DNA from 2 places in the Cellulomonas sp. zg-ZUI22 genome. Region 1 is predicted to be linked to the other one. Evidence: predicted binding sites of a transcription regulator. Region 1 holds the regulator's gene; the other holds the start of a gene.
The links. Region 1 encodes HspR, which represses chaperone genes until heat shock. Its sites were predicted from a motif close to AAGTTGAGTCNNNNNGACTCAACTT; they were not measured.

Region 1 (14,834 bases):
AGACCTGGGTCGGCCACCAGATCGCCCTCGGGTCCGCCGCGCTGACGGTCGTGGAGCGGATCCCACGGTGCCGGATGATCGATGTCGAGCAGGACGGGACCAGCCCGCGTGCCCCATGGCTCCGGTCGCTCGGCTCCGAGCGAGATCTGTACCTCGCGGTCTACGCCGACGTCAGCCGACCGGGTGTGATCACCCTCGGCGACGAGATCTCTGTGCTCTGAGCCGAGGATGGGCCGCAACCTCTGACCGGACAGGGTGCGTCAGTCGGCGCTCGGCGCACAGCCGACCGTCGCCCTACCAGTCAGTCGGCGCTCGCCGAGCCATCTGAGCGTCTTCCCAAGGGAGGCGGCCAGGCCTCTGACCTGCGGAAGGACACGTAAGCGCGAACGGCGCCGTCGCGCTTGGGTGTCCCAATCCTCAGCCCAGTGCGGGCGCTGCGGTGCTGTGACCTGCGATGGGACTCGCTCGATGCACCAGCAGGTCGGCGGCCGGACACGCTAACGCGACGCGGACAGGCTCGATGCGAACCCTCAGCAGCAGCAGGGGTGTAGGAACTCATCGAACTTGTCCGGCCCGAGGCTCTGACCTGCGGTGGGACAAGTAGTTGAGACACCTGCCATCTCACGCACTTGTCCACATCCTCAACGACCGGGAGGTGCGCGTCTGGTCAGCGGACGATGCCGGCCTGGAGTCGACCGCCAAGCGGTGCGAGCAGATCGTCGGCCACCTGCAGGAAGAGGGAGCGCTCGCCTGATGCGAACGCACCGATCAACCGGTCGGCAACGGCGGGGGCCCCGGTGCGGAGCCTGCGCAAGAGCCACTTCCCTGACCCGAGCCACTGCCGCTGCGTCAGGAGAAGCAGCTCGGACAGCGCGGTGAAGGCATCGGCCAAGAGCAGTGCACGCTCGCCGGGGTCGTCGGCGTCCGCCAGATCGTCGAGCAGAGCGCTGACGGCGTAACGGCGAACGTCGAGTGCGTGCTGCTCGATCCGCGGGCCGGCCGACAGCACGTCTCGTGCCCACGTCTGCAGATCATGGAGTTCAGGCCCGGAGCGCAGGACTACGCCCTCGCTGAGCATCGTGAGGATGACCGGGCGGTGCGCGTCGACCTCGCGGCCGGCCCAGGTGCGGTACGCCTCGGGCGAGTACGCGAACACCTCTACGACGCGCCCGCTGTGCTCGTACGTCGCTGCCAGACTCGACCGCCCGCCGTCCAGGGCGCCCGTCGGGCAGATCAGGACGAGGTCGAGATCGCTGGTCGGCGTGCTGGTGCCACTCGCGCTGCTTCCTGCGAGCACAGCACCGCAGGCCGCGGGAAACAGGCTGGCGACGAGCTGTTCGGCGATCGCTGACTCGGCGTCGAGGGTCGGCACGCGCACGAGCCTAGAGGCGGTCACGGACCCCGTCCCGAGCCACGCCCATCTCCCCACCGTTGGCCCTCCGGCTGGGACGACTAGGTGAGATTGGGTCAGGCCGTGGGCAGCTTCATGAGATGGGGACAACTCAGATGAGATCCCACACCGGCGGTGAGACGCGGAGCGAGACGCACCCGGGAACAAACTCCGCCCTCCAAGAGTTGAGCCCATCAGACTCAACTTCCGCCGCCTCCAGTTGCCTCGCGCCCCCGGCGCATCGCAGACTTGAGCCCGGCGGACTCAAGACGTCTCTCAGACCACAGCACGTCGGAGCCTCACCGGGCTCCAGGAAGAAGGCACACACATGGCACGAGCAGTCGGCATCGACCTCGGTACCACCAACTCGGTGGTCGCCACCCTCGAGGGCGGCGAGCCCACCGTCATCGCGAACGCGGAGGGGTCGCGCACGACTCCGTCCGTGGTCGCGTTCTCCAAGACCGGCGAGGTCCTCGTCGGTGAGGTCGCCAAGCGTCAGGCCGTCACCAACGTCGACCGCACCATCTCGTCCGTCAAGCGCCACATGGGCACGGACTGGTCGGTCACCATCGACGACAAGAAGTACACGGCGCAGGAGATCAGCGCCCGCATCCTCGGCAAGCTCAAGCGCGACGCCGAGGCGTACCTGGGTGAGCCCGTCACGGACGCCGTCATCACGGTCCCGGCGTACTTCAACGACGCCGAGCGTCAGGCGACGAAGGACGCGGGCACGATCGCGGGCCTCAACGTCCTGCGCATCATCAACGAGCCCACCGCCGCGGCGCTCGCCTACGGGCTCGAGCGCGGCAAGGAGGACGAGAACATCCTCGTCTTCGACCTGGGTGGTGGCACGTTCGACGTGTCCCTGCTGGAGGTCGGCAAGGACGACGACGGCTTCTCGACGATCGAGGTCCGCGCGACCGCCGGTGACAACCGCCTCGGCGGTGACGACTGGGACGCCGCGATCGTGGCGCACCTGGTCACCGAGGTGAAGAACACCACGGGCGTCGACCTGTCGAAGGACAAGATCGCCCTGCAGCGTCTGCGTGAGGCGGCGGAGCAGGCCAAGAAGGAGCTGTCGTCCGCGACGAGCACCAACATCTCGCTGCAGTACCTCTCGATGAGCGAGAACGGCCCCATCCACCTGGACACCAAGCTGACGCGCGCGCAGTTCCAGCAGATGACGCAGTCGCTGCTCGACCGCGTGAAGGCGCCGTTCCACCAGGTCATCCGCGACGCGGGCATCTCCGTGAAGGACATCGACCACGTCGTGCTCGTCGGCGGCTCGACCCGCATGCCGGCCGTCTCCGAGGTCGTCACCGAGCTCACGGGCGGCAAGGAGCCCAACAAGGGCGTCAACCCGGACGAGGTCGTGGCCGTCGGTGCCGCGCTGCAGGCCGGCGTCATGAAGGGCGACCGCAAGGACGTCCTGCTCATCGACGTGACCCCGCTGTCCCTCGGCATCGAGACCAAGGGTGGCGTGATGACCAAGCTCATCGAGCGCAACACGGCCATCCCCACCAAGCGGTCGGAGATCTTCTCCACGGCCGAGGACAACCAGCCGTCCGTCCTCATCCAGGTGTTCCAGGGTGAGCGCGAGTTCGCCCGGGACAACAAGCCGCTCGGCACGTTCGAGCTGACCGGCATCGCCCCGGCCCCGCGCGGCATGCCGCAGATCGAGGTCACGTTCGACATCGACGCGAACGGCATCGTGCACGTGTCCGCCAAGGACCGCGGCACGGGCAAGGAGCAGTCGATGACGATCACCGGTGGCTCGGCCCTCCCCAAGGAGGACATCGACCGCATGGTGAAGGACGCCGAGGAGCACGCCGCCGAGGACAAGCGCCGCCGCGAGGAGGCCGAGACCCGCAACACCGCGGAGCAGCTCGTCTACCAGACGGAGAAGCTGCTGGCCGACAACGGCGACAAGCTCTCGGACGACATCAAGGGCGAGGTCGGTGGCGCCGTCACGGAGCTGAAGACCGCGCTCGAGGGCACGGACGTCGAGGCCGTCAAGGCCAAGCACGCCGCGCTGCTCACGGCGAGCCAGAAGATCGGCGAGGCGCTGTACGCCAACCAGTCCGCGGCCCCGGCCGCCGACGAGGCCCCGGCCGGCGCCGGCTCGACGTCCTCGACGACCTCCGACGAGGACGTCGTCGACGCCGAGATCGTCGACGACGAGGACGACAAGAAGTGACCGAGGAGCGTTCGGGGTCGGGTACGCCCGAACCCGAGGACACCCCGCGGTTCACGGACAAGCGCCGCGTCGACCCGGAGACGGGCGAGCTGCGCGAGCCGACGCCCGAGGAGGCCGTGCTGGCCGAGGCCGAGCAGGTCACGACGGAGGCCGAGGAGTCGGTCGTCCTGGAGGGCCTGGTGCAGGCCGAGAAGCTCGCGGCCGAGCGGCTCGAGGAGCTGCAGCGCGCGCAGGCGGCGCTGTACAACCTCGAGCAGCAGTACAACGGCTACGTCAAGCGGTCCAAGGCCGAGACGGTGGCGGCGCACGACCGTGGCGTCGCGACCGTCGGCGAGGCGCTGATCCCGGTCCTCGACGACATCGACCTGGCCCGTCGCCACGGCGACCTCACCGGTCCGTTCGCGTCGATCGCCGAGAAGCTGGAGAGCACGCTCTTCCGGCTCGGCGTCGAGCGCTACGGCACCGAGGGCGACCCGTTCGACCCGGCCGTGCACGAGGCGCTCATGCACTCGCACTCCGACGAGGTCGAGGTGGCCACGGTGCAGCAGGTGCTGCAGCCCGGCTACCGCACCCCGGCGCGGATCCTGCGGGCCGCGCGCGTCGCGGTCGTGGACCCGGAGGCCTGAGGCCGCCATCATCAGCACCGAGAGACGCGGGGGCGGCGGCCGGGGGACCGGCCGCCGCCTCCGCGGCACCAGGAGAACCACCACGACCACGCACCACAGCACACGAAGCAGGAGGGAGGCGCCGTGACCGGCCAGGACTGGATCGAGAAGGACTTCTACGCCGTGCTCGGCGTCGCCAAGGACGCCGACGCCGCGACCATCAAGAAGGCGTACCGCAAGCTCGCCCGCCAGCTGCACCCCGACCAGAACCCGGGTGACGCCAAGGCGGAGGCGCGGTTCAAGGACATCGGTGAGGCGTACGCGGTCCTGTCGGACCCCGAGCAGCGCCAGCAGTACGACCAGCTGCGGGCCATGGCCGGCGGTGCCCGCTTCACCGCGGGCGGCCGCGGGGCAGGCGGCACCGCGGGGTTCGAGGACGTGTTCGGCGGCATGTTCGGCGGCGGGGCCAACGGCCCCGGCGGGCGGGTGCGCTACTCCAGCGGCGGGGCCGGCGGCGCGGGCTTCGAGGACATCCTCGGTGGCCTGTTCGGCGGCGCCGGCGGGTTCGGTGCGGCGCGCGGCCCGCAGCGCGGCACGGACCTCACGGCCACCACGACGCTGCCGTTCCGCACGGCCGTCGAGGGGTCGACGATCTCGCTGTCCGTCGAGGGCCGCACGGTCAACGCCCGCATCCCCGCAGGGGTGCGCGACGGGCAGAAGATCCGTCTGCGCGGCAAGGGACGCCCCGGTGACGACGGCGCCCCGGCGGGCGACCTGGTGATCACGGTGCACGTCGAGCCCCACCCGGTCTTCAGCATCGACGGCGACAACCTGCGTGTCACCGTGCCCGTCGCCTTCGACGAGGCCGCACTCGGCGCCACGATCGACGTCCCCACGCTCGACGGCTCGACCGTGCGCGTGAAGGTCCCGGCCGGTACGCCGTCGGGTCGCACGCTGCGGGTCAAGGGCAAGGGTGTGGCGACGTCGCGGCACACGGGCGACCTGCTGGTGAGCGTGCAGGTCGTCGTACCGCAGAAGCTGTCCGGTGCGGCCAAGGAGGCCGTGCAGGCGTTCGGCATCGCGACGTCCGGGCAGGACGTGCGGGCCGACCTGATGGCGCAGGCCAGACGCTGACCTGCGGAGCCGGTGAGGAGGGGTGATGGACGAGGACTCCAAGGTCTACGTGATCTCCGTCGCCGCCGAGCTCGCGGGCATGCACCCGCAGACCCTGCGGCAGTACGACCGCCTCGGCCTGGTGCGGCCCGCGCGCACGCGCGGCCGCGGCCGTCGCTACTCGCCGCGCGACATCCGTGCGCTGCGCGAGATCCAGCGGCTGTCCCAGGAGGGCGTCAACCTGGCGGGCATCAAGCGCATCCTCGAGCTCGAGGAGGAGGCCCGTGCGCTGCGCCGGCAGGTCGAGTTCCTGCGCACGCTGGTCGACCCGGGCCGCCGCGTGTTCCGGGCCGACCCGACCGGCAACGTCGTCGCCGACCGGCTGCACCCGCTGGCCGAGGCGAGCGCACCGCGGCCCACGCGCTGGGTCCCGCGGCAGCTGACGTCGGGCACCGCGCGCCGCGACTGACCGCACCTGCGCAGCGTGCCGCGCGGCGCCGTGCCGGTGCCGTCAGGCCCAGTGCCAGCGGAACCTGGCGTGGCGCGATCCGTTGAGCGCGCGGACCCGCGCCGCGGCGTGCGGCAGCCAGCGGTAGAACTCGTACCCGCTGCCCGTGAAGACGGCCCACGGCAGCAGGCCCACGAAGCGCGCCAGCAGCAGCAGCAGCGCGACCGCTCCGACGAGCCACAGCTCCAGCAGCATCACGACGCCGGCGAGTACAACGAGGCCGAGCAGTGCCGCCAGCACGCCGACCACCAGGGCGACGACGCCCCCGACGAGGTCGTCCGAGGCGCCGCTGAGGCCCGACAGGTCGATGCCCGGGTCGGGCATCCGGCGGCGCGGGCGCCACGGCAGCAGCCGGACCTCGATGACGGCGGGCGGCCGCTCGGGACGGTCCTCCACCACGTCCTCGTGCGTTCCCCAGGCCGGCATCACGGCAACTTATCGCGGTCCGGGGTCGACGGCGCCCCCACCCGCCCTCAGTCCGCGCACCCCCCCCGCGTGGGGCGCTGGGCCGGACGGGTGACAGCGTCTCGGCACGGTTGTCCGAAACGGACAATCCGGACGACGATGGCCCGACCACCGCGGCTGCGGCGGCCGAGCACCGCGGGCCGTCGCCTCACGAAGGGCCCGCCCGTGACCGACGCCCCCGCCAGGCCCCTGCTCGGCGCGCACGACATCGCCGTGGACCGCGAGCGGGTGCGTCGCCGCCGGGTGATCCGCCTCTGCCTGGTGGTTCTGGCGCTCGAGGCCTACGTCGTGTGGTCGGCGCTCACCGGGCGGCCGCTCGTGGTGCTGCCCGCCGTCGACCCGCTGGTCATCGCCCCGGTGCTGTTCTTCGTCGCCCTGATCGCGCTGCTCGTGGGCACCCAGGTCGGTGCCGGGCGGTCCCCGCACATCACGTTCCGCCCGGAGCAGGTCGACGTCACGCTGGCCGACGTCGTCGGCATCGACCCGATCGTCGACGACGTGCGCCGCTCCATCGACCTGTTCCAGACGCACCGGCGGTTCGCCGACCAGATGGGCGGCACCCCGCGGCGCGGCATCCTCTTCGAGGGGCCGCCCGGGACGGGCAAGACCCTGACCGCCAAGGCGATGGCGGCCGAGGCCGGGGTGCCGTTCCTGTTCGTCTCCGCGACGAGCTTCCAGTCCATGTACTACGGCGCGACGGCCCGCAAGATCCGTACGTACTTCAAGGCGCTGCGCCAGGCCGCACGGGCCGAGGGTGGTGCGATCGGCTTCATCGAGGAGATCGACGCGATCGCCCTGCGCCGTGGTGGCCTGCTCGGCGCGGAGCCCACGGCGGCGTTCGTGGGGTTGCCGTCGCCGTCGTCGCTGCTGGCCGGCCAGGGGGTGGTGCGCAACGCGATGATCTCCGAGGGCACGGGCGGCGTCGTCAACGAGCTGCTGGTGCAGATGCAGTCCTTCGACCAGCCGGTCGGTGCGGACCGCTTCTACAACGGGCTGGTCGCCGCCGTGAACCTGCTGCTGCCTGCGCAGCGCCAGCTCAAGCAGCGCCGCCCCACGCGGGCGCCGATCCTGCTGATCGCCGCGACCAACCGTGCGGACCACCTCGACCCGGCCCTGCTGCGCCCGGGTCGCTTCGACCGGCGGCTCACGTTCAACCCGCCGGACGCGCACGGACGGCGGGCGCTCGTCGACCACTTCCTCGCCCGGCGTTCCCACCACGCCGAGCTCGACGAGCCCGCCGTCCGTGACCGCGTCGCCGCCGCGACGAGTGGCTGGACCCCCGTCATGGTCGAGCACCTGCTCGACGAGGCCCTCGTCAACGCGCTGCGGCGCGGCGACGACGCGATGACCTTCGTCGACGTCGAGCAGGCGCGCATCACCGAGCTCGTGGGTCTGGGGCACCCCGTCACCTACACGGCCGGCGAGCGCACGCTCATCGCGACGCACGAGGCCGGCCACGCAGTCACGGCGTGGCTGGTGGCGCCCAACCGCACGCTCGAGGTGCTCACCATCGTCAAGCGCGGCTCCGCGCTGGGCCTGCTCGCGCACGGCGACTGCGAGGAGGTCTACACCCGCACGCAGTACGACCTGCGGGCGCTGGTGCAGATCGCGATGGGCGGCTGGGTGGCCGAGGAGCTGTTCTTCGGCCAGACGACGACCGGCCCGGCGTCCGACCTGGCGGCGGCGACCCGCACGGCCGCGCAGATGGTCGGGGCGGCGGGCATGACCGGCTCGCTGGTGTCGTTCGCGGCCACCGACCGGGACCTCGTCTCGGCGGTGATCGGCGACACGGCGGCGCGGGCGCAGCTGGAGGACGTGCTGGACAGCGCGCGGGCCACGGTGCGGCGGCTGCTGGCCAGCAACCGGGACCTGGTCGAGGCGCTGCGCGACGCGCTGCTCGACCGGCACGAGCTGGTGGGCGAGGAGATCACGTCGGTGCTGGAGAAGACGGTGGCCGCACGGCCCGACGGCGTGCGACCGGGGCCGCCGGCGGAGCACCTGCGCATCGCCTGACGCCCCACCCGCAGGCGGCGCGCGGCCCGGGGACGTAGGTCCCGCGTCCTGGCGGTGCCCCGCTGGGACCATCGAAGGGCCGGAGACCCCGGCACTTCGCTGTCCTCGCACCTACAGGAGCGTGTCGCCGTGTCCGCTGTCACCTGGAACCGTCCTGTGACGGCTGCCCGCCCGCTCCCGCTGCGCACCCGCGTGCGCCACGTGGTGGAGACCGTGCGCTGGGCACCGGCGCCGTACTTCGAGGGCTCGGCGCGGCAGCGCGCGCGCTACGTCGCCTACCTGCTGGGGTCCGTGCTCGCCTGGACGGTCGGCAGCCTCGCCGTGCTGGCCGTGATCGGGCAGGCTCTCGCGTCGTTCTGACGCCCCCGACACCGTGCCGGGCGTGCAAGGACGCCCTCCCGGTGCGGGCCGTACCCCGTGCGCGGCCACGTGCACGCGCCGCGGCGGCCGTCCGCACGGGCAGGTAGCCCGCAGAGCGGACGGTCCGCCGCGTCGCGGACGGCCGCCCAGCAGGGTGTCGCACGCAACTGTGCGCCCGTGGCATCCCGGCATAGCGGACAACGCCCCCGAAGCCGCCTGTGGACGGTGGTGGGGACGACGTGCCCGCGCCTGTGCACGCCGCTGTGGGTCGTCCCGGCGTGTCGCGCTGCTGACGCGCGTCGTCGCACGTCAGCGGGCTCGCGCGGCGTCCACAGGCGGTGCGCCACTGGCCTCACAGGGTGAAGAATGACACGGCCGTAACACAACACTTAGTGGGTGCTTGCGATGTCAGACCCCAGGTGTAGTGTCTAGCCAGACGGCTCGCCCCGAACCACACCGGTGTCATGCAGGCCCCTCGGCAGCACGACGGACCACCCCTCGCAGGGAGGCCCGGAGGCTGACAGGAGCACGCGGACCCCGACCCCCGGGTGACGCGGCCGCCACGGCGAGAACCACACGGACCACGAGCTCGGGGGAGCACACATGACCATCACGGTGTACAGCAAGCCGGCCTGCGTGCAGTGCACGGCCACGTACCGCGCCCTCGACAAGCTCGGCCACGAGTACACGGTCGTCGACATCTCGGAGGACGCCGACGCGCGCGACTACGTCATGTCGCTCGGCCACCTCCAGGCGCCCGTCGTCGTCGCCGGCGGCGAGAACTGGTCGGGCTACCGCCCGGACCGCATCAAGGCTCTCGCGGACAAGCTGGCGACGCAGGTCGCCTGAACGCGGCGGGCCTCGCGGCCTGTCGCCCCGCACGCCCCGGGCCGACGCACGGCTAGCGCCGCGTCGGCCCGGCGGGCACTCGAGAACGGTCCGGCCGGCGCCTCGTGCGCCGGCCGGGCTGCACCCGGCACGCGCAGCGGGCCTCGGCATGCCCGGGTCCGCCGCACGGCAGCAGCACAGGACGCGGAGAGGGAGGCGAGCGGTGACCGAGCTCGTGTACTTCTCGTCCGCGTCGGACAACACGCACCGCTTCGTGCAGAAGCTCGGCATCCCGGCGCAGCGGATCCCGCTGCGCCCGACCGACGGGTTCCTGCGCGTCACGGAGCCGTACGTCCTCGTCGTGCCGACCTACGGGGGCGGCAACGAGGGCGGCGCGGTCCCGCGGCAGGTCGTCAAGTTCCTCAACGACGAGGACAACCGTGCGCTGATCCGCGGCGTCATCGCGGCCGGCAACACGAACTTCGGTGAGGCGTACTGCATCGCCGGCGACATCGTGGCGGCCAAGTGCCACGTGCCGTACCTGTACGCCTTCGAGCTCATGGGAACAACCGAGGACGTCACACGCGTCCGCGAAGGATTGGGAAGATTTTGGCAGCGACAGTCGCAGATACCCGCGTAGAGCTGACGGGGCTGGACTACCACGCCCTCAACGCGATGCTCAACCTGTACGACGCGGACGGGAAGATCCAGTTCGACGCCGACCGGCAGGCCGCGCGCGAGTTCTTCCTGCAGCACGTCAACCAGAACACGGTCTTCTTCCACGACCTGGACGAGAAGCTCGACTACCTGGTCGAGAACAAGTACTACGACCCGGCCGTGCTCGCGCAGTACGACCGCGCGTTCGTCAAGTCGCTCTTCCAGCACGCGTACTCGAAGAAGTTCCGTTTCCAGACGTTCCTCGGCGCGTTCAAGTACTACACCTCGTACACGCTCAAGACGTTCGACGGCAAGCGGTACCTCGAGCGCTTCGAGGACCGCGTCTGCATGGTCGCGCTCGCGCTGGCCGAGGGCGACCAGCAGTTCGCCATGAACCTGGTCGACGAGATCGTGTCCGGGCGCTTCCAGCCGGCTACGCCGACGTTCCTCAACCTCGGCAAGGCGCAGCGCGGCGAGCCCGTCTCCTGCTTCCTGCTGCGCATCGAGGACAACATGGAGTCCATCGCGCGCGGCATCAACTCCGCCCTGCAGCTGTCGAAGCGCGGCGGCGGCGTGGCCCTGCTGCTGTCGAACATCCGTGAGCACGGCGCGCCGATCAAGCACATCGAGAACCAGAGCTCCGGCGTCATCCCCGTGATGAAGCTGCTCGAGGACTCGTTCTCGTACGCCAACCAGCTCGGTGCGCGCCAGGGCGCCGGCGCGGTGTACCTGCACGCGCACCACCCGGACATCTACCGCTTCCTCGACACCAAGCGCGAGAACGCGGACGAGAAGATCCGCATCAAGACGCTCTCGCTCGGCGTCGTCATCCCGGACATCACGTTCGAGCTGGCGAAGAAGAACGAGCCGATGTACCTGTTCTCCCCGTACGACGTCGAGCGCGTCTACGGTGTGCCGTTCGCCGACGTGAACGTCTCGGAGAAGTACTACGAGATGGTCGACGACGGGCGGATCCGCAAGACCAAGATCAACGCGCGCGAGTTCTTCCAGACGCTCGCCGAGATCCAGTTCGAGTCCGGGTACCCGTACGTCATGTTCGAGGACACGGTGAACCGGGCCAACCCGATCGAGGGCAAGATCACGCACTCGAACCTGTGCTCGGAGATCCTGCAGGTCTCGACGCCGTCGACGTACAACGAGGACCTGTCGTACGCCGAGGTCGGCCGTGACATCTCCTGCAACCTGGGCTCGATGAACATCGCGCTGTCGATGGACTCCCCGGACCTGGGCAGGACCGTCGAGACCGCGATCCGCGCCCTGACCGCCGTCTCGGACCAGACGAGCATCGAGTCGGTGCCGTCGATCAAGAAGGCGAACGCCGGCGGGCACGCCATCGGCCTGGGCCAGATGAACCTGCACGGGTACCTGGCGCGCGAGCGCATCTTCTACGGCTCCGACGAGGGCCTGGACTTCACGAACATCTACTTCTACACCGTGGCGTACCACGCGATCCGCGCGTCGAACCTGCTCGCGCAGGAGCGCAAGGCGTCGTTCTACGGCTTCGAGAAGTCGACGTACGCGACCGGTGAGTACTTCACCAAGTACATCGAGAAGGAGTGGAAGCCGCGGACCGCGCGCGTCCAGGAGCTCTTCGACACCGCAGGCGTGCGCATCCCCACGCAGGACGACTGGCGTCTGCTGGCCGCGCTCGTCGCCGAGCACGGCCTGTACAACCAGAACCTGCAGGCGGTGCCGCCGACCGGCTCGATCTCCTACATCAACCACTCGACGAGCTCGATCCACCCGATCGCGTCGAAGATCGAGATCCGCAAGGAGGGCAAGATCGGGCGCGTCTACTACCCGGCGCCCTTCATGACGAACGACAACCTCGAGTACTACCAGGACGCGTACGAGATCGGCTACGAGAAGGTCATCGACACGTACGCCGAGGCGACGCAGCACGTCGACCAGGGCCTGTCGCTCACGCTCTTCTTCAAGGACACCGCCACCACGCGCGACCTGAACAAGGCGCAGATCTACGCGTGGAGGAAGGGCATCAAGACGATCTACTACATCCGCCTGCGGCAGATGGCGCTCGAGGGCACCGAGGTCGAGGGCTGCGTCAGCTGCATGCTCTGACGCCCCACCTGCGACGACGCCTTCGACGAGACTGAGGAAGAACACATGATGAGCACGGGCAAGCTGAAGCTGGTCGACCGCGTGTCGGCGATCAACTGGAACCGGCTGCAGGACGAGAAGGACGCGGAGGTCTGGGACCGCCTCGTCGGCAACTTCTGGCTGCCGGAGAAGGTGCCGGTCTCCAACGACATCCAGTCCTGGGCGACCCTCACCGAGGCCGAGAAGACGATGACGACCCGCGTCTTCACCGGTCTGACGCTGCTGGACACCATCCAGGGCACGGTCGGCGCGGTCAGCCTCATCCCCGACGCGCTGACCCCGCACGAGGAGGCCGTCTACACGAACATCGCGTTCATGGAGTCGGTGCACGCCAAGTCGTACTCCTCGATCTTCTCCACGCTGATCTCCACCAAGGAGATCGACGAGGCGTTCCGCTGGTCGGAGGAGAACCCGAACCTGCAGCGCAAGGCCGAGATCGTCCTCAACTACTACCGGGGTGACGAGCCGCTCAAGCGCAAGGTCGCCTCGACCATGCTCGAGTCGTTCCTCTTCTACTCGGGCTTCTACGCGCCCATGTACTGGGCGTCGCGCGCCAAGCTCACCAACACGGCCGACCTGATCCGCCTCATCATCCGCGACGAGGCCGTGCACGGGTACTACATCGGCTACAAGTACCAGAAGGGCCTCGAGCTGGTGTCGCCGGCCGAGCGTGCGGAGCTCAAGGACTACACGTTCAACCTGCTCTTCGAGCTGTACGACAACGAGGTGGAGTACACCCAGGACCTCTACGACGAGCTCGGCCTGACCGAGGACGTCAAGAAGTTCCTGCGCTACAACGCCAACAAGGCCCTGATGAACCTGGGCTACGAGGCGCTGTTCCCGCGCGACGAGACCGACGTCAACCCGGCGATCCTGTCGGCGCTGAGCCCCAACGCCGACGAGAACCACGACTTCTTCTCCGGGTCGGGCTCCTCGTACGTCATCGGCAAGGCCGTCAACACCGAGGACGACGACTGGGACTTCTGAGTCCCGCTGAACGGCGCCGCGGCCCCCGTGACCTGCTGGTCACGGGGGCCGCGGCGCGTCGGGGGACGAGGGCGATCAGCCGCCGGTGGGGCAGCGGGGACCTCGTCCCGTCGTCTGTCAGGACTCGGGGCTCGGCAGCTGCGGGTACGCGGTGCACGAGGCGGGCGACGCAGCCATGACCCACCCGTCGATGAGGTACTGGCCACCGGCCGGCACGAGCGACGGGAAGTCCCCGCCGCCCCCGACGATCGTCCCCTCCGCGCTGCGGCAGATGATCCCCACCCGCAGGTCGGACCAGTCCTCGGCAGTGCCGTTGACGAGGGTGAACGTCCAGTCCCCCTCAGCGGTCTGCTGACCGTCGACGGGTGCGACGGGCTCGGCGGGTTCGGCGGAGGAACCGTAGTCGCTGACCTCGAGGGTGGCCTCGACGCGGGCGACGGTCTTGCCGGTCGTGTCTGTCTGGGTCCCGATGGCGGTGACGCCCTCGGCACTCGTGAAGATCTCGACCTGCTCCTCCGTCGCGATCAGGGTGTCCGTCTCGTCGAAGAGGTTGAACACGACGGTCGCGAACTCCCCGACGTGCCCGGTGTTGGAGACGAGCGAGGTCACCCACGTGTAGTCGCCGTCCTGCCCGAACCCGGCCTCGAGGATCTCGGCGTGGTCGGCCTTCTCCTCCTGCGCGGCCGGACTGCGATCCTTCACTTGCTCGGACGTGGGAGGTGCGGTCGCGACCGCCTCATCGGTAACGGTGTCGCCGCCTCCGCAGCCTGCGAGCAGGAGTGCGCAGCTGAGGGCGACGAGGGTGTGAGTAGTGCGCATGCGCGGGAATATAGCGTCGCTATTTGCACGGAACAAAATCAGCGGTCTCGTCCCGCGGGCTCAATCAGGTTATGCTTGCAGATCGTGCGATAAATCGCACGCTCCTGGCGGCTGGCACATTCAGGTGGTGCGTGGACATGGCGCGATAATTTACCAACGCCTCACCCGTCCCGGCGAAACCCAGAAAGGTCGCTGTTGGTGAGTCTTCACCCATTCTGCCGGAACGGAGCGATCAGGAGATGCGTGCCCGGGTGGTGCGAAAGGCCCCCGGCACCCGTGGCGGAGGCTCGGGGGGCGTCAGCGGTACGTCGGTGACTCCGCGGCGGCAGGCTGTCGAAGTGCAGCGCGATCACCTGATGGAGTTGCTCGCCCCGTCGCGCCGACCCGGGCCGGGCGTACGCCGGTGGCACAGTGATACCAGGGAGGTCGGCATCTCGACGATGTCGTTGCGCATGAGCGACGAGGACAGCGCGCTGCTGCGGCGTCTCGCGGAGCGCGAGAACCGGTCCATGAACGACACGGCGATCCTCGCGATCCGCCGGCTGGCCGAGCAGACCGTCGTCGAGGACGCCTACGCCGACGCGGTCTCCAAGGTCGCCGAGCGCGACGCCACCCTGCTCGACCTGCTGTCCCGGTGAGTGTCTGGTACCCGACCCTCGACACGGCGAAGCTGATCTGCGACCGGTCCGGCCTCCACATCGGTGACGCCGGCTCGCTCGCGTCGGCTCTCGCGCGCCCCTCGCAGGTCGTCCG
Region 2 (14,834 bases), on a different contig from region 1:
ACGGGCAACATGAAGTTCGCCCTGAACGGTGCCCTGACCATCGGCACCGACGACGGCGCGAACGTCGAGATCCGCGAGCTCGTCGGCGACGACAACTTCTTCCTCTTCGGTCTCCTGGAGCCCGAGGTCGAGAAGCTCGTGGCGTCGGGCTACCGCCCGGCGGCGTTCTACGAGGAGAACCCGCGGCTGCGTCGCGCGATCGACCTCATCGCGTCCGGGGCGTTCGCCGACGGCGAGCGGTCCGTCTTCGAGCCGATCGTGTCGAACCTGCTGCACGAGGACCGCTTCCTCGTCCTGGCGGACTTCCAGGCCTACCTCGACGCGCAGGACCGGGTCGACGCCGCGTACAGCGACACCGAGGCGTGGACGCGGTCCGCGATCCTCAACGTCGCGCGCTCCGGCTTCTTCTCGTCCGACCGGTCGATGTGGGACTACATCGACCGCATCTGGCACTCGCGGCCGCTCGTCGCCCGCTGAGGCGGCGAACCCGCACGCACCTCGGCCCCGCCACCCGCGCCACCGCGCGGGTGTGCGGGGCCGAGTCGTGCGTGCCCCGCACACCCGTACGGCGTACCGGCTCGACAAACTTCACCTGCCCATGGCGCCCGGTTGCTCCGGTCCCGGGCGATTCGGGCGACAAGTGCCGGATGACCTGGGACGACACGCGTCCGTAGCCTCCGGGTCAGCAGTCCGTCGGAGCCAGCCGCCCACCCGGTCCCCGGGAGGGCAACGAAGGAGCACCCGTGTCACCCACCCGATTCCACAGAGCCGCAGCGGTCGTCGCACTCTCCGTCCTCGCCCTCGGCGGTACGGCCGTCGCGGCGCAGGCCGAGACGGTCCCTACCCCGACGCCCACGGTGTCGGCGGAGCCGACGCCGACCGCGGAGCCGACCGCGGAGCCGACCGCGGAGCCCACGGCCGAGCCGACCGCGGAGCCCACCGCGGCGCCGACGGCCGAGCCCAGCCCTGAGCCGACCGTCGCGCCGACGCCGACGTCCTCGCCCATCCCGACGCCGACGCCCACCGAGGACCCCGAGGTCGTGACGGTGCCGGCCCCGGCCGTCGAGGTCGCGCAGCCCGGGTGCAAGGGACTGAACCCGGCCGCCAAGGGCACGATCACCATCACCCCGGTGGACTCGGTCGACTGGATCATCCTCAACACCGACTCCCTGTACGGGATCAGCGAGGACGACCTCGTCGCGCAGCCGGACGAGCCGGGCGAGGCGGGCTCGGTCGAGGTCGCACCGGGCACCTACTACGCCTACGCGTACCCCTACGAGGGTGAGTTCGGTGACCTCAACGGGTGGACGCAGATCCCCGACGACCTGGTCATCGCGCGGACGATCACCGTCACCGCAGCCGTCTGCCCGGTGGCCGACCAGCTGACCGACGCCACGAAGGGCGGCTTCACCGCCCCGGCGACCGTCGCCCCCGGTGCCGCGATCGTCCTGTCCGGTCTGCCGGCCGGCGCCACCGTGCGCGCCTACCTGTTCTCCGTCCCCGCCGACCTCGGGACGGCCACGGTGGCGGCCGACGGCACCGTGCGCCTGACGATCCCCGCGTCGACCACGGTGGGCACGCACCGCATCGCGGTGTACAACGCGGACGGCACGCTCCTGGGCTGGCAGCAGGTCCAGGTCCTCGCCGCCGGCGGCACGCTGGCCGTCACCGGTGTCGACCCGGTCGCGGGTGCCGTCGGGGCGCTCGTGCTCGTGGCGGCGGGCGGTGCGCTCGTGGTGGCCCGTCGACGCATGGCGACGCGCTGACCGACCCGCACCACCCCGCACCATCCCGGCGCCCGGCCGGCCACCGCACGGTGGCCCGCCGGGCGCCGGCGCGTCCGGCCGGATCCCGGCGTGCGGCGGCGGAGGCCCGCAGCGTCAACGGCCGCGTCGCGGCCTGCCCCGTCCCGCTGCCGGCCGAGCGCTGCGGCGGGCGCCCCGGTCGTCCCCGGACCGGCGTGCGCTCCTGTCCTCGGTCGCCCGGCGCGGGGCGGGCTCGTCGCCCGCGCGTCCGCGTGAGCTGCCGGCGGTCCGCCCGCGGACGATCCCGACCAGCTCCTGCACGTGCGGGTGCTCCTGCTCGCTGCGCCACACCAGCACCACGGGCGAGCCGGGGGCGTCGGGCACCGGGCGCACGGCGGTGCCCCGTCGGTCGTGCAGTCGCGCCAGGGCGTGCGGCACCACGAGCACCCCGCTGCCGGACACGACCAGGTCCGCGGCCGTCGGCACGTCGGGGACCTCGAGCACGTCGGTGCCCGGGGGCACCCACCCCAGGACGTCGTCGCCGGGCACCAGCACCGTCTCGCCCGCGAGGTCCGGCACGTCGACCTCGTCGACCACGGTCAGCACATGGTCCTTCGGGACGACGACCACGGTCTGCTCGGTCCACAGCGGGACGACGCCCCAGCCGTCGGACGTCATCGGGACCGTGGCCGACAGCCCGGACGGGTGGCCGACGGCGTCCGCGGGCGGCAGGCGCAGCACCGCCGCGTCGACGTCACCGCGCAGCACGGCGTCGGCGGCGTCCGCCGCGGAGCCGCGCACGACCTCCAGCGGGTCGTCCGGCAGCCGCTCGCGCCAGACGCGGTCCCAGCGGTCGGCGCCCGTGCCGGGCACCAGCAGCAGCCTCATCGCACCCGCCGCACGACCAGGTCCGTGACCTCGTGCCCCAGGTCCAGGCCGCGCTGCTCGAACCGCGTGACCGGGCGGTGCGCGGGACGTGGCACGACCCCGCCGACCAGGTCGGGGTCGCTGCCGAGCACGTCGCGCATCTGCTCGGCGTACTCGGCCCAGTCGGTGGCGACGTGCAGGGTGCCCCCGACGCGCAGCCGGTCGCGCAGCAGCGCCACGTGCGCGGGCTGCACCAGCCGGCGCTTGTGGTGCCGCGGCTTGGGCCACGGGTCGGGGAAGAACGCGTGCACCGCGTCGAGGCTCCCGGGGGCGACGTCGGCGCGCAGCAGGCGCAGCGCGTCGCCGTGGGCGACGCGCACGTTGGTCAGGCCGAGCCGCTCGACGAGCAGCAGCAGCGCCGCGACGCCGGGCAGGTGCGCCTCGACCGCCAGCCAGTCCCGGCCGGGGTCGGCGGCCGCCATCGCGGCCGTCGCGTCGCCCATGCCCGAGCCGATCTCGACGACCACCGGTGCGGCGCGGCCGAACAGCGCGACGGTGTCGAGCAGGCCGTCGGGTGTGCGCGGCGGCGGCACGCGCGGGTCGTCGACCGAGAACCCCCACCGGGGGAACAGCCGCGTCAGGGCGTCCGCGCGGTCCGCGCCCAGCGGGGCGCGGCGCGGGTGGAACGTGCGCAGCGGCTCGTGGGGGCGTGACGCGCGGTGGGTGAACACGTCGGGCTGCACGGCGTCCACCCTACGCACCGGCTCAGGCGACGAGGTCCTCCGGGGGTGCCTGGAGCAGCGCCAGCACCTCGCCCGCGGGGCCGCGGACCAGCAGCATCCGGCCGTACGGCGTGTTCTCCGGCCCGCTGACGACCTCGCCGCCGAGCTCGGCGACGCGCGGCGCGATCGCGTCGGCGTCCTCGACGGCCACGTACCAGGTCCAGGCCGCGGGCACGTCGCCCGCACCGGGTCCGTACCCGCCGACGCCCATCGCCGGGGCCCCACCCACCGACAGCGAGGTGTACGTGAAGTCGGGTGCGCTCATGTCCTGCTGCTCGTACCCGAACAGCTCGGTGTAGAACCGGCGGGCGCCGTCCGGGTCCTGCGACATCTGCTCGGCCCACACGAACGTGCCGGGCACGTCGGTCACCTGCCAGCCCGTGCGGGTGCCGGCCTCCCACAGCCCGACGACGGCTCCCGTCGGGTCGCACAGCACCGCCAGGCGGCCCAGGTCGAGCTCCGTCACCGGGTCCAGCACCACGGTCGCGCCGGCCGCGACGGCGCGCTCGACGCTCTGCACCAGGTCGTCGGTCGCGAGGTAGACGCACCACCCGGCGGGGCGCGGCACGTCGGCGACCTTGATGCCGGCGACCACGTGCCCGTCGACCGTCGCCGTCACGTAGCCGCCCGTCTCCGGCCCGCCGATGCTCAGCTGCCAACCGAGCAGCCCGCCGTAGAACCGTTGCGTCGGGCCGAGCTCCGTGACGGTGAGGTCCGCCCAGCCGGGAACTCCGGCGGGCCACGGGCTGGTGCTGACGGTCATCGGTCCTCCGGCGTCGGGGTGCGGACGTCCGTCCGCGGGGCGAGCACAGCCAACCACCGCGCCCCGCCGGGCGCACGACGGGCACCCGTGCTACTCCGGACGCATGGGGGCACACGAGGGGGCGGCCGACGCCGGGCGGCCGGCGGCGGTCCGGGGCGAGGACGGGCCCGTGCGCCGGGCCGACAGCGGCGGCGAGTCCACGCGGACCGTGGTCCTGGCGCTGCTGGCCAACGTGCTGGTGGCAGTCACGAAGACCGTCGCCGCGAGCATCACCGGGGCGGCGTCGATGCTCGCCGAGGCGTCGCACTCGTGGGCGGACGCGGGCAACGAGGTCTTCCTGTTCGTCGCGCAGCGCCGCGGGGCGCGCCCCGCGGACGCCTCCCACCCGTTCGGCTACGGCCGCGAGGTGTACGTGTGGTCGATGTTCGCGGCCATCGGGCTGTTCGCGGTCGGCGCCGGTGTGTCCGTCACGCACGGCGTGCACGAGCTGTTCGACCCCGAGCCCGCGTCGGACTTCGCGGTCGCGTACGTCGTGCTCGCCGCGGCGTTCGTCCTGGAGAGCACGTCGTTCCTGCAGGCCTGGCGGCAGAGCCGGGCGGAGGCGGCCGAGCGTGACCGTGGGGTGCTCGAGCAGGTCCTGGCGACCTCGGACCCGACCGTGCGGGCGGTCTTCTTCGAGGACGCCGCGGCGCTGGTCGGGCTCGTCATCGCCGTGGCGGGGATCGCCGCCAACCAGGTGACGGGGTCGGCCGTGCCGGACGCGGTCGGCTCGATCCTCGTCGGCCTGCTCCTCGCGGGTGTGGCGTTCGTGCTGCTCACGCGCAACGTCCGGTTCCTGGTCGGCGAGTCGGTCGACCCGCACGTGCGTGACGCGGCGCTGCGGACGCTGCTCGACATGCCGCAGGTCGCGCGCGTCACGCAGCTGCGCCTGGAGTTCGTCGGCGCGCGCCGCGTCGTCCTGATCGGCGCCGTCGACCTGACCGGCGACCCCGACGAGACCGAGGCGTCGCGTCGTCTGGCGGAGGTGGAGGCGGCGCTGCGACGCAAGCCGGGTGTCATGGGCGTCGTGCTGTCGCTGTCCGAGCCGGGGGAGCCGGCGCTGGAGCCGTTCAGCCGGGCAGCCGGGACGCCAGGAAGTCCGTGACCTCGCGCAGGTAGCGCTCGCGCACGGGCGGCGCCGACAGGGCCAGGTCGTGCGCGCCGCCGGCCACCTCGACGTACGTGACGTCGTCGCCGAGCAGGGGTGCGCGACGCGCGATCTGGGCGGGGTCGAGCACCGAGTCGGTGGTCAGCAGCGCGTCGTGGTGGCGGTCGTCAGGCCCGGCCGTGTCGGAGGCGAGCACCAGCACGGGCACGTCGACGGCGAGCCCGCGGGCGACCCGGGCGTGCGCGCGGCGCACGGTGCGCCCGAAGCCGGTGCGGACGGGGAAGCCCTCGTGCGGCTTCCAGGCGAGGTCGAAGTCCCACTCCCCGCCGGTGTCGCGGTGCAGCGCCCGGCCGTAGTGCGGCGCGATGCCGCGCAGCCGGATCTGCGGCGCCCGGCCGCCCACGAGGTCGATCACGCGTGTCAGCAGGGTCCGCTCGAACAGCGAGCCGCGCAGCTCGAGCCACGGCGAGTTGAGCACCAGGGCGTCGACCAGGCCGAGGCCGCGGCGGGCGTCCGCCCACAGTGCGGCCGTGAGGCCCCCGGTGGAGTGGCCCATGAGCACGAGCACGTCGTGGTCGCGGCGCAGCAGGCGCACGGCCGCGTCGATCTCCTCCGTGTAGCCGGCGAGGTCGGTGGTCTCGTTGGGCGGCCGGCCCGGCACGATCGAGCGGCCGTGGTCCCGCAGGTCCAGGGCGTACATGTCGTACGCCGCGGCCGCCAGCGCGTCGCCCACGTGCGGGTGGAAGAAGTAGTCGACGTAGCCGTGCAGGTAGAGCACGGCGCGGCGGGTCGCGGGGGCGTCGGCGTCGGGGACCCGCCGCACGAGCGTGGCGACCGGGGCGACCCCGGTGCGGCGCGTGACCGCGTCGGGGCGCAGGTGCAGGGTGCGGGCCCGCCAGGGGCCGGCGAGCACGTCGGTGCGCTCGTCGTCCCAGGTCCCGGGGGTCGGGCGGGCGTCCTCGTCGTCGACCACGCGCAGATCCTCGCACGCGTCCGGTGGTCGGACCCGCCGTCGATCGGGTGACGGCACCCGTCAGGCGACGGACGGCACGGGCGTCGGCGTGCGCATCGGACGGGCCGCGACGTGACCCTGCCCGGCGACGTCCAGGGCGAGTGACGTGATGCGGGCGGTGCCGTCGGCGGCCACCTCGACGGTGGAGACCGAGGCGTTGGGCAGCGGGACCAGGCCGATCTCGTCGAGGGTCGCGAGGTACGCCGCCAGCGCCAGGCCGTGCCCGACGACCAGCACGTGGCCCTCGGGGTGCGCGGCGGCGAGGCGTGCGAAGACGTCGCGGGTGCGCTCCATGAAGTCGGCGCCGGGCTCGCCGCCCGGCAGGCCCGGGTGGGTGCCGGCGAGCACGGCGGTCACCAGGTCCGTCCACGGCACGACGTCGTCGAGCACGCGCTCGGGTCGCTGCTCGTAGACGCCGAACGCGTACTCCAGCAGCCCGCGGTCGGTGCGCAGCCCCACGTCCGGGTGGTGGCGCAGCACCTCCACCGCGGTGGCCACGGCGCGCCCCGACGGGGACGACCAGGCGGCGGTGAACGGGGTGCCGGCCAGGTGCCGGGCGGTGGCGCGCACCCCGGCGCGGCCGTCGCGCGTGAGGGGTGAGTCGCAGCGGCCCTGCAGGATCCGCCGGGCGTTGAAGTGGGTGCGTCCGTGGCGGACGAGGGTCAGCGTGAGGGTCATCGGTGCCCCGCTCTCGGTCGGTGTGGCACCGACGCTAGGGGCGCCAGGTGTCGCCTCGGCGACGCGGGTGTGACACGTGCGTGTCGGGCGGCCGTCAGGGCGTCGGCCGGCAGAACCGCAGCCGGTTGCCGAACGGGTCGACGACCTCGGTGGTCGGGCCGCCGGGCGCGTCGTCGTCGACGCCGGGACGCAGGCGCCCCTCGGTGCGCTCGTGCACCTGCGCCGCCAGCGCCTCGACGTCCGCGACGGGCACCCACAGCACGCCACCGAACACCCCGTCGCCGTGGTGCTCCGACAGGTGCAGGCGCAGGCCGTCGCGGGAGACCTGGGCGTACACCGGCATGCCGGGGCCGAACCGGTGCTCCCAGTCGATGCTGCACCCCAGGACGTCGCGGTAGAAGGCGTAGGCCGTCGCGACGTCGAGGACGCGCAGCACCGGGACGGCGCCGCCGACGTCGCGCGGCGCGTCCTGGCCCGGTGCGGGCGGTGGCGCGGCGGTGTCCAGCGGGGCGAGCGGTGGCGTGGTCACGATGCCTCCGGCCTGACGCGGCGGTGCGAGCTGCGGGTCGTCCCGACCCGCAGCCCACGCTAGACCGGACGGGTCGCGCTGGCGAGACACTGCGCGAACCAGACTTGAGCGGAATAGACTCAACTTCGGTCATCGTTGATCCGATCGACGACAGACGACACGTGCAGCACCCCCGGAGGTCCTCGTTGGACGCGAAGTTCACCACCCGCTCTCAGGAGGCGCTGGGCGACGCGATCGCCCAGGCGAGCGCCGCCGGCAACCCGCAGCTGGAGCCGGCCCACGTCCTCAACGCCCTGCTCCAGCAGGACGGCGGCGTCGCCAACGGACTGCTCGACGCGGTCGGCGCCGACCGCCAGCAGCTCGGCCGCGCCGTGCGCGGCATCCTCGTGAACCTGCCCTCGTCGACCGGCGCATCCGTCGCGCAGCCGTCGGCGTCCCGGCAGACCGCCGCCGCGCTCGAGGCGGCGAACGCCGAGGCCCGCAGCCTCGGCGACGACTACGTCTCGACCGAGCACCTGCTCATCGGCCTGGCCGCCGGGCAGTCCGGCGTCGCCGACGCCCTGCGCGCCGCCGGCGCGTCCCGCGACGCCCTGCTCGCCGCGCTGCCGACCGTGCGCGGCAGCGCCCGTGTCACCAGCCCCAACCCCGAGGGCACGTACAAGGCGCTCGAGCAGTACGGGGTCGACCTCACGCAGCGGGCGCGCGACGGCAGGCTCGACCCGGTGATCGGCCGCGACGCCGAGATCCGCCGCGTCGTGCAGGTGCTCTCGCGGCGCACCAAGAACAACCCCGTGCTCATCGGTGAGCCGGGCGTCGGCAAGACCGCGGTCGTCGAGGGCCTCGCGCAGCGCATCGTCGCCGGTGACGTGCCCGAGTCGCTGCGGGACAAGAAGCTCGTCTCCCTCGACCTGGCCTCGATGGTCGCCGGCGCCAAGTACCGCGGCGAGTTCGAGGAGCGGCTCAAGGCCGTCCTGCAGGAGATCACCGCCTCCGAGGGGCAGGTCGTCACCTTCATCGACGAGCTGCACACGGTCGTCGGCGCCGGTGCGGGCGGCGAGGGCGCCATGGACGCGGGCAACATGCTCAAGCCGATGCTCGCGCGCGGCGAGCTGCGCCTGGTCGGCGCCACCACCCTCGACGAGTACCGCGAGCGCATCGAGAAGGACCCCGCCCTGGAGCGGCGGTTCCAGCAGGTGTTCGTCGGCGAGCCGTCGGTGGAGGACACCGTCGCGATCCTGCGCGGGCTCAAGGAGCGCTACGAGGCGCACCACAAGGTGACCATCGCGGACTCCGCGCTGGTCGCCGCCGCCACGCTGTCCGACCGGTACATCACGGGCCGCCAGCTGCCCGACAAGGCCATCGACCTGGTCGACGAGGCCGCGTCCCGGCTGCGCATGGAGCTCGACTCCTCCCCGGTCGAGATCGACGAGCTGCAGCGTGCCGTGACGCGCCTGGAGATGGAGGAGGTCGTGCTGTCGGAGGCCGACGACCCCGGCTCCGCCGACCGCCTCGAGCGCCTGCGCGCCGACCTGGCCGACCGCCGCGAGGAGCTCGCCGCCCTCAACGCCCGCTGGGAGAAGGAGAAGGCCGGGCACAACCTCGTCGGTGACCTGCGCGCCCGGCTGGACCAGCTGCGCGCCGACGCCGAGCGCGCCCAGCGCGAGGGTGACCTCGCGACCGCCGGGCGCCTGCTCTACGGCGAGATCCCCGCGGTCGAGAAGGAGATCGCCGAGGCCGAGGCCACCGAGGCGGCCGAGGACACCGAGCTCGCGACCGAGCAGACGCCCATGATCGCCGAGAAGGTCGGCCCCGACGAGGTCGCCGAGGTCGTCGCCGCGTGGACGGGCATCCCGGCCGGGCGCCTGCTGGAGGGCGAGACCCAGAAGCTGCTGCGGATGGAGGAGGTGCTCGGCGAGCGCCTGATCGGCCAGACGAAGGCCGTCGCCGCCGTCTCGGACGCGGTGCGCCGTGCCCGGGCGGGCATCTCCGACCCCGACCGGCCCACCGGCTCGTTCCTCTTCCTCGGCCCCACGGGCGTCGGCAAGACCGAGCTGGCCAAGGCGCTCGCGGACTTCCTGTTCGACGACGAGCGCGCCATGGTCCGCATCGACATGTCGGAGTACGGCGAGAAGCACTCGGTCGCGCGACTCGTCGGGGCGCCCCCCGGGTACGTCGGCTACGAGGAGGGCGGCCAGCTCACCGAGGCCGTGCGGCGCCGGCCCTACTCCGTCGTGCTGCTCGACGAGGTCGAGAAGGCGCACCCGGAGGTCTTCGACATCCTGCTGCAGGTGCTCGACGACGGCCGCCTCACCGACGGCCAGGGCCGCACGGTCGACTTCCGCAACGTCATCCTCGTGCTGACCTCGAACCTGGGCTCGCAGTTCCTCGTCGACCCCGTGCTGGACGACGCGGCGAAGCGCGAGGCGGTCATGGGCGCCGTGCGCTCGGCGTTCAAGCCGGAGTTCCTCAACCGGCTCGACGACATCGTGCTGTTCGACGCCCTCACGCTGGAGGAGATCGGGCAGATCGTCGACCTGCAGGTCGCGTCGCTGGCCCGGCGCCTGTCCGACCGGCGCCTCACGCTCGACGTCTCCGAGGGGGCGCGCGAGTGGCTCGCGCTCGAGGGCTACGACCCGGCGTACGGGGCGCGGCCGCTGCGCCGGCTGGTGCAGAAGGAGATCGGCGACCGTCTGGCCCGTGCGCTGCTCGCGGGCGAGGTCCACGACGGCGACACGCTGCGCGTCGACCTGGGCGAGGGCGGGCTGACCGTGACCGCGTCCCGCTGACCTCACGTCCACCCGGGTGCGGGGCGTCCTGCGGGGCGCCCCGCACCGGTGTCACCGGGCGGCGGCCACCAGGGCGTCGACGGCCTGCGGGGTCAGCCCTTGCACCCCCAGGTCGGCGATGACCCGCAGCGGCATCTGCGCGACCATCGCCGCGACGGTCGGGTCGAGGTCCGGCAGCGCGGCGCCCTCGAGCGCCGCGGCCAGCACCTGCGAGCCGACGGGGTGCTCCATCCACTCGGCGAGCGTCGAGTCGCCCGTCAGCTCGCCCCACAGCGGCTCGCCGACCACGTCGACGACCGCCGAGGCCCGCACGTCGCGTGACGACGCGCCCACCTCGACGACGAACCGCCCGCCCTCGACGGCCCACCGCCGCAGGCCGGGGTGCCAGTAGGCCAGCGCACGCGCGCCCAGGGTGAACGTCACGTCGCGCGAGGCCCCGGGCTCGAGGTCGATCGGGGCGAACGCCCGCAGCTCGCGCGTCGGCCGCATCACCGCCGCCTCGGGGTCGCGCACGTACACCTGCACCACCTCACGCCCGGTGCGGGTCCCGGTGTTCGTCACGGTGACGGCCACGTCCAGGCGCACGTCCGCACCCTCCCCGTGGACCTCGACGCGCAGGCCGTCGTACGCCCACGTGGTGTAGCCCAGGCCGTGGCCGAAGGGGTAGGCGACGGGCAGGTCGCGCGTGTCGTACCAGCGGTACCCCACCAGCACGCCCTCGCCGTAGCGCACCCGCCCGGCCTCGCCGGGGAAGTTGCCGAAGGCCGGGGTGTCCTCGAGCCGCAGCGGGATCGTCTCGGTGAGCCGGCCGCCCGGCTCGCGGGCGCCGAGCAGGACGTCCGCGACGGCGGACCCGCCCGCCTGTCCGCCCAGCCACGTCTCCAGGACCGCGGCCACGTCGTCGCGCCACGGGGTGACGCTCACCGCCGAGCCGTTGGCGAGCACGACGACGACCCGCGGGTTCACCTCCGCCAGGGCGGCGAGGAGGCGCAGCTGGTTGTCGGGCAGGCCCAGCCGCGGGCGGTCGTAGCCCTCGGACTCGTCGGGCCCGGGCAGCCCCAGGAACGCGACGACGGTCCCAGCCGTGCGTGCCGCCTCGACCGCCTGCGCGAGCAGGGCGTCGTCGTCGCCGTCGGGGCCGCCGGCCACCGTGAACCCGGGGGCGAACGCGATCGTCGGGTCGACGGCGCGCAGCGCACCGAGCGCGTCGTCCAGGCGCGTGGGCGTGACCTGCGACGACCCCGCGCCCTGGTAGCGCGGGGTGCGGGCGAGCTCCCCGACGACGAGGAGACCGGCGGTGCCCGCCAGCGGCAGCAGCGGGGCGCCGTCGACCGGCTCGTTGCGCAGCAGGACGGTGCCGGCCGCCGCGGCCTCGCGGGCCAGCGCGTGGTGGGCATCCAGGTCGAGGGTCGACGGGTCGCCGTCCGCCGGGAGCGCGCGGGCGGCCAGGTGCAGCGCCCGGCGCGCGGACCGGTCGAGCGCCGCCTCGTCGAGCAGCCCGTCGCGCACCGCGGCCGCGACCTCCTCGTCGGGGCGCGGCCCGACCGCCGGCATCTGCAGGTCCAGCCCGGCCTCCAGCGCCCGTACGCGGTCACGGACCGCCCCCCAGTCGGACACGACGAGCCCGTCGAAGCCCCACTCGTCGCGCAGCACCCGCGTCAGCAGCCACGTGTCCTGTGACGCGTAGACACCGTTGATCCGGTTGTAGGAGCACATCACGGTCCATGGCCCGGCCTGCGTGACCACGTGCTCGAACGCCGGCAGGTAGATCTCGCGCAGCGTGCGCTCGTCGACGTCGGCGGACACGCGCATGCGGTCCGTCTCCTGGTTGTTGGCCGCGAAGTGCTTGAGGGACGTCCCGACGCCCTGCGACTGGATCCCCTCGACCAGCGCGGCCGCCAGCACACCGGCGACGTGCGGGTCCTCCGCCACGTACTCGAAGTTGCGGCCGCACAGCGGGGTCCGCTTGATGTTGACCCCGGGGCCGAGCAGCACCGCGACGTCGTGCGCGCGGGTCTCGCGCCCCAGCGCCTCACCGACGCGCCGCAGCAGGGCGGGGTCCCACGACGACCCGAGCGCGGCCGCCGTGGGGAAGCAGGTCGCCGGGACGTTCGACGCCAGGCTGGGCCCGCCGAGCACGGTGTCCTGCTTGCGCAGCCCGTGCGGGCCGTCGCTCACCATGACCGACGGCACCCCCAGACGGGGTACCGCCTTGGTGTGCCAGGAGTCCGCCCCCGACGTCAGCGACGCCTTCTCCTCCAGCGTGAGCTCCGCCAGGACCTGCTCGACGTCGAACGGGACCACCAGGCACCTCCTTGTGCGCGACCGGACGCGGACCACCGTATCCGCAGGTCGGTGCACGGGCGGGGGTGCACGGGCCACGACGTGCGCCGCCAGGGCGTGGCCCGTCGCCACCGCCGGTGCCGTCGTCGGGGCGTGCGCGCGAGCCGCCGACGACCGTGCTCACGGACGTTCGGGCGGTGCCGTTCGGCACGTTGCCCGCGAATGCGAAGGAGGAGGAATCCTGAGTTCCCTTCCAGCGCTGATTCCCGAGGCGGAGAACGTCGCCCCGCCGGTCGGGGCGCTCACCTTGTCCACGGGCGGAACCATGCGCGCTGAGCTGCGCGCCGCGATCGTCCTTGTTCTCCGGGATAGCAGGCAAGGGGCATGCCGTTCCCCTCGTGGTACGGCAGGGCCGTACCCACACCAAGTGCAGCGGTGTGCTCGACGCCATGCATCGAGTCGGCGACGCCCAGCTCGCTGTGCTCGACTGGGGCATGTCGATCGACATGGCCGAGGTCGTCGCCGCGACCATCGACGAGAAGCCGGCGCCCCGACGCCCCGTCAGCGCTGCGGCATCCCCAGGCGAAGCGGGCGCGAGCCCTCACGGAACAGCGGCGCCGGGTTCAGCCACGCCGTGACGTCCGGGTGCCACCCGGCCAGGTAGGTGAACCCGTCGAGCACGGGCAGCGGGGTGTGCCCGGACGTGATCAGCGCCCCGGGTGTCACGTGCACGCCGTCGGCGACGACCTGGTCCCAGTGAGGCTGGTACACCGGCAGGCGCCGGTAGGCGCGCGGGACCTGCATGTCGCCCCTGTGGCGGCGTGGCGCGGACGCGACCAGGGCGCACCAGTCGTCCGCCGTGCGGATCTCGAGGACGCGCGCACCCGCCACGGTCGCGTCCCACAGCAGCGGGCGTGTCGGCTCGAGGTCGTGCCCGGCGCGGTGCAGCAGGTGGACGCACACGTCCGTGCCCGGCAGCCGGCGCGACGTCTGCACCGCGCCCTCCGGCCTGGTCCACCACCCGTCCTGCAGGGAGCCGACGCGCGGGCCGGCGTACGCCAGGTCCTCCAGGCCGGTCTGCTCCGCGGGGGCCGGTGACCACCACCAGCCCATGCGCTCACGGACCGCCGCTGCGAGCTCGTGCGCGCCGGGCACCACCGCGTGCGCGTCAGGCAGGTGCAGCTGCTGCACGCTCAGCGCCAGGGCACTGTGGAACGCCTGCCACACCAGGTCGTCCGTGAGCCCCTCCGGACCGGTGAGGTCCGCCAGCTCACGCAGGAACAGCCGACCCAACGGCGCCTCGATGAGTGCGTCCACCATGACCTGATCCTTCCATCACCGAACGACGATGCCCCCGCGGTGCGCACCGCGGGAGCACCGTCGGACGTCAGATCCCGCGGCAGCTCAGGCTGGCGAAGTCAGTCTGAACGACGAAGTACTGAACGGCGTTGCACGTGCAGCCGGCGCGCTGGTACCCGTACTCGTAGATCACCTTCCACTTGCCGCTTCCGGAGGAGCTGCAGTTCCACACCGGACGCTTGTCCTCGTACGAGGCGGCGTCGCGGTTGCTTCCGGAGGCAACCGCCATCCGGTCGGATCCCACCAGCCCCGTGGCCCTCTGCCGGTAGAGCACGGACGTGTGCATCAGCTGCTGCATCGACTGGGTGCACGTGATGCGAGGCTTGAACCCCACGTTGTAGTGCGCGGCGCCCGGAGTGTCGGTGCGGCGGTGCGGTGCGGACGGGTAGCCGGTGCACGGACCGTTGGTCACCTTCGACGCGAAGGTTGTCGCACCCTGTCCGGCGAGAGACGACGCCTGGCGTCCGGCGAGGGGGCTCGCCGTGGACGGCTGGCTCAGGACGAGGTCCCGAAGCAGTCGCTCTTCGTCGCTGCTTGAGTAGGAGATCTTGCCGCCTGCGTCCTGGATTGCACGCTCCACCGCAGCCCACTGGGCGTCGCCCGCCGAGCCGGGGTCGGCCAGGTGCGATCGGAACTCTGCGACGGTCATACCCCCGTAGGGGTCGTCTGCTGCGGACGCCGTCGTCACGCCCGCGCCGATCGAGAGCGCAACGACTGCTGCGGCGGTGGTCAGGCCCCGGAGGAAGGATCTCATCAGCTTCTCCCATCCATGTGCGTCAGATGATGGCCACGCACGATCACGAGACCCCCCTTTGGGTCTCGTGACGGAGGACGCTAGCCGCGACACAGAAGATCAGCGGCATACTTCGCGCAGAATCTCCCC

Region 2: the regulator HspR is predicted to act here: its motif matches at 7,625-7,649, upstream of clpB (ATP-dependent chaperone ClpB).

Annotation. Positions count from the first base shown of each region.
Region 1 is NZ_JAFMUZ010000009.1:38,668-53,501, reverse strand. Features, by position in the region: gene J1G43_RS17435 (MOSC domain-containing protein) at 1-221, shown strand, start outside; gene J1G43_RS17430 (hypothetical protein) at 668-1,372, opposite strand; gene dnaK (molecular chaperone DnaK) at 1,719-3,587, shown strand; gene grpE (nucleotide exchange factor GrpE) at 3,584-4,213, shown strand; gene J1G43_RS17415 (DnaJ C-terminal domain-containing protein) at 4,337-5,326, shown strand; gene J1G43_RS17410 (heat shock protein transcriptional repressor HspR) at 5,352-5,774, shown strand; gene J1G43_RS17405 (hypothetical protein) at 5,817-6,239, opposite strand; gene J1G43_RS17400 (AAA family ATPase) at 6,444-8,291, shown strand; gene J1G43_RS17395 (chemotaxis protein CheW) at 8,421-8,651, shown strand; gene nrdH (glutaredoxin-like protein NrdH) at 9,255-9,500, shown strand; gene nrdI (class Ib ribonucleoside-diphosphate reductase assembly flavoprotein NrdI) at 9,703-10,119, shown strand; gene nrdE (class 1b ribonucleoside-diphosphate reductase subunit alpha) at 10,089-12,236, shown strand; gene nrdF (class 1b ribonucleoside-diphosphate reductase subunit beta) at 12,282-13,262, shown strand; gene J1G43_RS17370 (hypothetical protein) at 13,380-13,964, opposite strand; gene J1G43_RS17365 (hypothetical protein) at 14,534-14,719, shown strand; gene J1G43_RS17360 (hypothetical protein) at 14,716-14,834, shown strand, end outside.
Region 2 is NZ_JAFMUZ010000007.1:204,657-219,490, reverse strand. Features, by position in the region: gene J1G43_RS15805 (glycogen/starch/alpha-glucan phosphorylase) at 1-477, shown strand, start outside; gene J1G43_RS15800 (hypothetical protein) at 744-1,766, shown strand; gene J1G43_RS15795 (LysR substrate-binding domain-containing protein) at 1,881-2,633, opposite strand; gene trmB (tRNA (guanosine(46)-N7)-methyltransferase TrmB) at 2,630-3,355, opposite strand; gene J1G43_RS15785 (VOC family protein) at 3,378-4,157, opposite strand; gene J1G43_RS15780 (cation diffusion facilitator family transporter) at 4,261-5,301, shown strand; gene J1G43_RS15775 (alpha/beta hydrolase) at 5,267-6,277, opposite strand; gene J1G43_RS15770 (histidine phosphatase family protein) at 6,338-6,994, opposite strand; gene J1G43_RS19170 (glyoxalase superfamily protein) at 7,089-7,523, opposite strand; gene clpB (ATP-dependent chaperone ClpB) at 7,709-10,309, shown strand; gene J1G43_RS15755 (glycoside hydrolase family 3 C-terminal domain-containing protein) at 10,361-12,613, opposite strand; gene J1G43_RS15750 (hypothetical protein) at 13,154-13,912, opposite strand; gene J1G43_RS15745 (hypothetical protein) at 13,980-14,705, opposite strand.